3 regions of the Kitasatospora kazusensis genome follow, and region 2 is predicted to be linked to each of the others. Evidence: riboswitches for the same ligand, from Rfam matches in the RefSeq annotation. Region 2 holds a riboswitch; each other region holds the start of a gene.
The links. A riboswitch is a leader RNA that binds a small molecule or an ion and turns the genes downstream of it on or off. The one in region 2 is predicted to bind cobalamin.

Region 1: linked by a shared signal. The riboswitch ahead of nicT (Nickel transporter NicT) and the one ahead of cobN (cobaltochelatase subunit CobN) in region 2 are both predicted to bind cobalamin.
Region 3: linked by a shared signal. The riboswitch ahead of ABD330_RS24265 (cobalamin biosynthesis protein) and the one ahead of cobN (cobaltochelatase subunit CobN) in region 2 are both predicted to bind cobalamin.

Annotation. Positions count from the first base shown of each region.
Region 1 is NZ_BAAANT010000029.1:79,426-81,683, forward strand. Features, by position in the region: gene ABD330_RS22540 (selina-4(15),7(11)-diene synthase) at 1-222, shown strand, start outside; gene ABD330_RS22545 (hypothetical protein) at 249-404, shown strand; gene ABD330_RS22550 (cytochrome P450) at 406-615, shown strand; cobalamin riboswitch at 848-1,061, shown strand; gene nicT (Nickel transporter NicT) at 1,120-2,256, shown strand.
Region 2 is NZ_BAAANT010000003.1:21,319-23,576, reverse strand. Features, by position in the region: gene ABD330_RS03880 (cobalamin biosynthesis protein CobG) at 1-583, opposite strand, end outside; cobalamin riboswitch at 696-820, shown strand; gene cobN (cobaltochelatase subunit CobN) at 950-2,258, shown strand, end outside.
Region 3 is NZ_BAAANT010000034.1:55,595-57,852, reverse strand. Features, by position in the region: gene ABD330_RS24270 (cobyric acid synthase) at 1-351, opposite strand, end outside; gene ABD330_RS24265 (cobalamin biosynthesis protein) at 348-1,367, opposite strand; cobalamin riboswitch at 1,462-1,613, opposite strand; gene ABD330_RS24260 (helix-turn-helix domain-containing protein) at 1,865-2,258, shown strand, end outside.

The DNA of each region.
Region 1 (2,258 bases), on a different contig from region 2:
GGCATCAGCTCGCTGCGCTACACCACGCCGGACGATCCGGCCGGGCTGCCCGCCGCCTTCACCGCGACGCCCACCGACGACAGCCAACTGCCCCTGGACATACCGGTGATCTCCTGGTGGTGGAGCCTGCTCCCCAAGGACGACACCGCCCGCTTCGACCGGCGCACCGGCGCGCTGTTCGCCCTCCCGGACCACGACCCCGCGGCACTGCGCTCCGCATAGCGCGCCACGGCGGAAGGGACGCCGCAGTGGCGCCTCTCCACTCCCTCCCCCGTGCTCCCAAGGGGCTCCCGCTCCTCGGCCACGCCCTGCCGCTGATGCGGGACCCGCTCTCGTTCGTCAAGTCGCTCCGCCGGAGCGGCGAGCTCGTCCGGGTCTCGGCCGGCGGCATGCAGATCCTCTGACATCCCGTTCGGCACGGGCAGCCGCCAGTGCATCGGCGACGCCTTCGCCCGCGCCGGGACGGCCATCACGCTCGCCACCGTCCTCCAGCGCCGGCGGCGGCGCCCGGTCCCGGGCCGCACCACCCGGGCCACACCACCCGGGCCGCGCTCGCGACGATGCCCCACCCGGACGGCCTCCCCGGTCGTCCTGGCCGTGCTGTGCCTGACCTGAGGACGGCCGGGCTGGATCGCCCTGGGCACGCTGTTCGCCGTCACCGGCCTCACCGTCCCGCCCGTCACCCGCTGGGCCGAGCGCGCACGGGCGGCCGGCCGGGAGCTGAACCTCCGACAGGGGGAGCGTGCGGCGCGGAAACCGGCCGCGCGCTCCCCCCGCACGCCCCTGAGCACGTGATCTACGACACCTGCGTAACTGTGCAGGCTTGTGGCCGGACCGGGCTGGGCCCTACGGTGTTCCCCGCCGTGGTGTTCGGGAAGACCGGTGCACTGTGCTTGCACAGGAGTCCGGAGCGGCCCTCGCCACTGTGATCGGGAAGTCTCCCCACCACCCCCGCCGGCGACGGCGGGCGGCCACTGGGCGCCTCTGCGCGCCTGGGAAGGCCGGGCGGGCGAGACATTCGACCCGTCAGCCAGGAGACCGGCCACGGCACCGCACGAAACCTCCCCCGGCCTTCGGCCGGGGGTGCCCCCATCGAGGTGCTGGAGAGGCTGCCCTGAGATGACCCTGCCCGAAAACACTGCGACACCGCCCGCGACCGCACCGCCGAAGCCGGGCGCCACGGCCGCCCCGCGCTGGCAGAGACGGGACTGGATACGCACCGGCGGGCTGATGTCGGTCATCCTGGCCATGCACGTGGTGGCGTTCACCGTGCTGATCACCATGGTCGCCCCGCACCACTACTCCGTCGGCAGCCAGGCCTTCGGCGTGGGCCTGGGCATCACCGCCTACACCCTGGGCATGCGGCACGCCTTCGACGCCGACCACATCGCCGCCATCGACAACACCACCCGCAAGCTGATGGCCGACGGCAAGCGCCCGATCTCGGTGGGCTTCTGGTTCGCCCTCGGCCACTCCAGCATCGTGGTCGTGCTGGCCGGACTCGTCGCCACCGGGGCCAAGGTGGTCGGCACCCTCACCAACGACGACTCCAGCGCCCACAAGCTCCTGGGCGTGGTCAGCACCAGCGTCTCCGGCGGTTTCCTCTACCTGATCGCGGCCCTCAACCTGGTCTCGCTGGCCGGGATCTACCGGGTGTTCAAGGCGATGCGGGCCGGGCAGTTCGACGAGCACGAGCTGGAGAAGCACCTGGACGGCCGCGGTTTCATGAACCGCATCCTGGGCCGCCTCACCAAGTCCATCACCCGCCCGGGCCAGATGTTCCCGATCGGCCTGCTCTTCGGCATCGGCTTCGACACCGCCACCGAGGTCACCCTGATGGTCATGGCCGGCAGCGGCGCCGCCGCCGGCCTGCCCTGGTACGCCATCCTGTGCCTGCCGCTGCTGTTCGCCTCCGGCATGAGCCTGTTCGACACCCTCGACGGCACCTTCATGAACTTCGCCTACAACTGGGCGTTCTCCAACCCGGCCCGCAAGGTGTACTACAACCTCACCATCACCGGCCTGTCCATCGCGGTGGCGTTCTTCATCGGCACCATCGAGCTGGTCGGCGTGCTGCACGAGCAGCTCGACCTGACCGACCCGGTCTCCGGCTGGATCTCCGGCATCGACCTGAACAACATCGGGTTCATCATCGTCGGCCTGTTCGTCGTCGTCTGGGCCTGCGCGCTCGGCTACTGGCGCTTCGCGAAGGTCGAGAACCGCTGGAGCGAGAAGGCCGCCCAGCAGGCCGGCTGACG
Region 2 (2,258 bases):
GCACCCGCCGGGCGGTGGCGGCGCGGCCGAGCCGGAGCAGCGCGCCGCCGCCGGGGGCTGCGATCAATGTCACATCGGCGTCGAGCGCCGCGACGTCGCCGCGTCCGTCGTCGAGGGCGAAGAGGAACTTGCCGGAGAGCCCGGCGGCCTGCTCGGAGGCGCAGAGCAGGGCGTCCAGCTCGCGGGTCCAGGCCTGGACGTCCGCGTGCCCGGCGCCGTCCAGCCCGGCCGACGGGGAGGCGACGATGTTGCGGACCCGTTCGTGCGAGTCGGAGGGCAGCAGGCCGGCGGCACGCAGCCGGGTGCCGAGCTCCCGGCCGGAGTCCGAAGGCAGCCCGCGCAGTTGCACGTTGCCGCGCGAGGTGGTCTCCAGTGCGCCGTCGCCGAGCTCGCTCGCGGCGTCGGCCAGCACCAGGGCCTGACGGTCCGTCAGAAGTCCGCCCGGCACCCGGACCCGGGCCAGTGCGCCGTCGTCGGCCGTGTGTAGGCGAAGCGCCCCGGGGCAGGAGTCCTCGCGCCCACGGTCGGGCGCGCCGGAGCCCGGCCGGGCGGCGTCGGGTGTGGGTGGCATGGCGGCGAGCATACCCACGATCCGCCGGGATGCCGCTGCCTTGTGGATCACACCCGGCCAACCGCCAGCACCCTGTCGGCCGGTCTCGGGCACCCCGTACGATGCTCCCGGACAGTCCCTGCGGCCTGTCCACGCCAGCGACGGCGCAAAGGGGAGGAAACCGGTGCAAACCCGGTGCGGTCCCGCCACTGTGACCACGGCTCAACGGCCGTGGGAGCCAGGAACTCCTGCCGTCCTCCCCTCCCCGTCCGCCGGCCGGGGGGACACCCATGGGGCGCGGACCCCAAGGAAGGCTCGTCCCATGCGCCCCATGCGCCTGCGCCACCGTGCGCCCTTGCCCTTGTCCATGCCCGCCGACGTGGCCTGGAGGGCCTTCGCATGATTCTTCTTCTCTCGACCTCGGACACCGACCTGCTGAGCGCCCGCGCCTCGCAGGGCCCGGTCGACTACCGCCTCGGCAACCCCGCCCGGCTCACCGCCGAGGAGCTCCCCGCGCTGCTGGAGGGCACCGACCTGGTCGTGGTCCGGCTGCTCGGCGGCCGCCGCGCCTGGCAGGAGGGCCTGGACGCGCTGCTCGCCGGCCCCCGCCCGGTGATCGTGCTGACGGGTGAGCAGGCCCCGGACGCCCAGCTGATGGAGCTGTCCACCGTCCCGGCCGGCATCGCCGCCGAGGCACACGCCTACCTCGCGCACGGCGGCCCGGCCAACCTGGCCGAGCTCGGCGCCTTCCTCTCCGACACCGTGCTGCTGACCGGCCACGGCTTCGCCGCCCCCGCCTCCGCGCCCGAGTGGGGCCCGCTGGAGCGCACCGAGCGCAACGCGGACGGCCCGGTCATCGCGGTGCTCTACTACCGCGCCCACCACATGAGCGGCAACACCGCCTTCGTGGAGACGCTCTGCCAGGCCATCGAGGACCAGGGCGCCCGCCCGCGCCCGCTGTTCTGCTCCTCGCTGCGCGGCGCCGACGACGAGCTGCTCGCCGAGCTGGGCCGGGCCGACGCGATCCTGACCACCGTGCTCGCGGCCGGCGGCACCCGCCCGGCCGACGCCTCGGCCGGCGGCGACGAGGAGTCCTGGGACGCGGGCGCGCTGGCCGCGCTCGACCGCCCGATCCTCCAGGCACTCTGCCTGACCTGGTCCCGCGCCGCCTGGGAGGCGAGCGACGACGGCCTCTCGCCGCTGGACACCGCGACGCAGATCGCCGTCCCGGAGTTCGACGGCCGCCTGATCACCGTCCCGTTCTCCTTCAAGGAGCAGGACGAGGACGGCCTCACCGTCTACCGCGCCGACCCCGAGCGCTCCGCCCGCGTCGCGGGCATCGCCGTCCGGCACGCCCGGCTGCGGCACATCCCGGCCGCCGAGCGCCGCCTCGCGCTCGTCCTCTCCGCGTACCCGACCAAGCACGCCCGGGTCGGCAACGCGGTCGGCCTGGACACCCCGGCCAGCGCGATCCGCCTGCTCACCCGCCTCCGCCAGGAGGGCATGGACCTCGGCCACGACCTGCCGGGCCTGGACGTCATCGACGAGGACAGCCACGAGGGCGACGCCCTGATCCACGCCCTGATCGCGGCCGGCGGCTACGACCAGGACTGGCTGACGGAGGACCAGCTCGCCCGCAACCCCGTCCGCATCCCGGCCGCCGACTACCGCCGCTGGTACGCCACCCTGCCCGAGGGCCTGCGCGCCA
Region 3 (2,258 bases), on a different contig from region 2:
CTCCAGCGAGCGCTCCAGCAGGACGGGCTTGCGCTCGCGGTAGTCCATCGCGCCGACCTCGGCGACGGCCCGGCCGAGCAGCACCACCTGGCTGCGCCCGTCGGCGCCGGGCTTGAGCAGCACCGGGTTCATCGCCGCCTCCGGCTCGACCCGGGCCGCCGCCGCCTGCATGGCCTGCGCGCGGCCGATCTCGGCGCCGTCGGCGGTCACGAACGAGTTCAGCGACATGTTCTGCGCCTTGAACGGCGCGACCCGCACGCCTTGGCGGGCCAGCCAGCGGCAGATCCCCGCCGTGACCACGCTCTTACCCGCGTCCGAGGTCGTCCCGGCGACCAGCAGTGCCCCACTCATGTCCGCACCCCGTTCTTCTCGCTCATGGGCAATCTCCGGGGGCGCGAGGAACTGCGCGAGACGGAAGGTACGGCGCCGTCCCGTCCCATCCGCCCCAGCACCCTCGCACCAACCGTCACAGCAAGGGCCAGCGCGCCGACCCGGCGGGACAACACACAGGCCCGCTCGATGTCGTCCACCGTGACGGCCCGCAGCTCCGCGCCCAGCACCGGCCGGTGCTCGACCTGCTCGCCGTACGTCAGGGTGCCGCCCAACCGGACGCCCAGGGCACCGGCGAACGCGGACTCCGCCTGGCCCGCGTTGGGGCTCGGATGCGCGGAGCCGTCCCGTCGCCAGACCCGCCAGGCGGTACGCGGCTCCGGCGCCGCCGCGACGGTGAGCAGCGCGGTGAGCCGGGCGCCGGGCCAGCCGGCCAGGTCGTCCAGGCGGGCCGAGGCCCAGCCGAAGCGGAGGTGGCGCGCCGAGCGGTGGCCGACCATCGCGTCCAGGGTGTTGACGGCGCGGAAGGCGAGCAGCCCGGGGGTGCCGGCGACGGCGCCCCAGGTGAGCGCGTTCACCACGGCGTCGGCGGTGTTCTCGGCGACCGACTCGACCACGGCGCGGGCGATCTGGGCCTCGTCCAGGGAGCTCGGGTCGCGCCCGCACAGGTGCGGCAGCCGCTCGCGGGCGGCGTTCAGGTCGTCCGCCTGGAGCGCGCGGCCGATGGTGCGCGCCTCCCGGGTCAGCGAGGCGCCGCCGAGCACCGTCCAGGTCGCGGCGGCGGCCAGCGCGGCCCGGCCGGCCCAGGAGCGGCCGGCCGCCCGGTCGGCGAGCAGTGCGCCGGCCGCGACGGTGCCCACGCAGACCGTGGTGAACAGGGCGCCGGTGCCCCGGTGGTCGCGCCAGATCCGGCGCTCCAGGCGGTCTGCGGCGGTCCCGAAGGCGGCCACCGGATGACCGCGCCGGGGGTCGGCGAAGCGGGCGTCGGCCAGATAGCCCGCCACGGTGCCGAGCGCGAGAGCGGAGCCGCGCCTCAAGGCGCGCACGGCGCGACGAAGACAGGGGGGGTTCGGGGCCCGACCGGGGCAACCTGCATGGCGTGGGTGTCCTCACTCAGGGTCCGCGCCCTGGATCGACGTACCGGGGGGTGAGAGTCTCCTGGCTTCCGGGCCGGCACGCCTGGGGCGTGCTCCCGGTGACAGTGGCGGGACCGCGCCGGATTCCCACCGGCTTCCTCTGCATGCCTCCGTTTGGCTGAAGGATCCCATCACGGGGCTCGACCGGGAGTCAACAAGGTCTCCGGAGGGCTTGGTCACACGCCGTGTCCGCTGACGTGCCGACAGAACGGGAGGTGGGGTGGGTGCTACCCGCGTAGCCTGGCAGCCTGTCGATGATCCGTCACTACCTCCGAGTAGGGCCCGGATTCGGCGCCACCTCCTTGGAGGATCATCTAGTGCCCGTTGGGGGGCGCCACCCGGGCTTCGTGCAATCAGCGGGTATGGACGGGCCGGGGCCACCCGTACGGTCACTTGACATGCGACGCAGACAGCCCGGCAGCACACCCGTGCCCTTCTCCCCGGCGGCCGCCCGGGCGCACCGGGCGGGGCTCGGCCTGACGCCGGAACAGGTCGCCGAGGGGATGGCCGCCCACGGGGTCCGCCTGCTGCCCGGGCACGTCATCGGCTGGGAGAGCGGCGAGATCCGCCCGTCCGAGGAGGAGTTCATCGCCCTCTCCCGCGCGCTCTGGTGCCCGCCGGCCCAGCTGATGGGCGCCCGCCCCGCCACCCTGCGGGACTTCCGGGTCGCCCGGGAACTCGGCGTCGAACAGGCGGCCCGCAGGATCGGCATCTCCGTCCCGGCGTACGAGAAGGTCGAGACGACCGGCAAGTGGACCGGCGACGCCGAGCAGTCGTACGCGCTCGCGCACG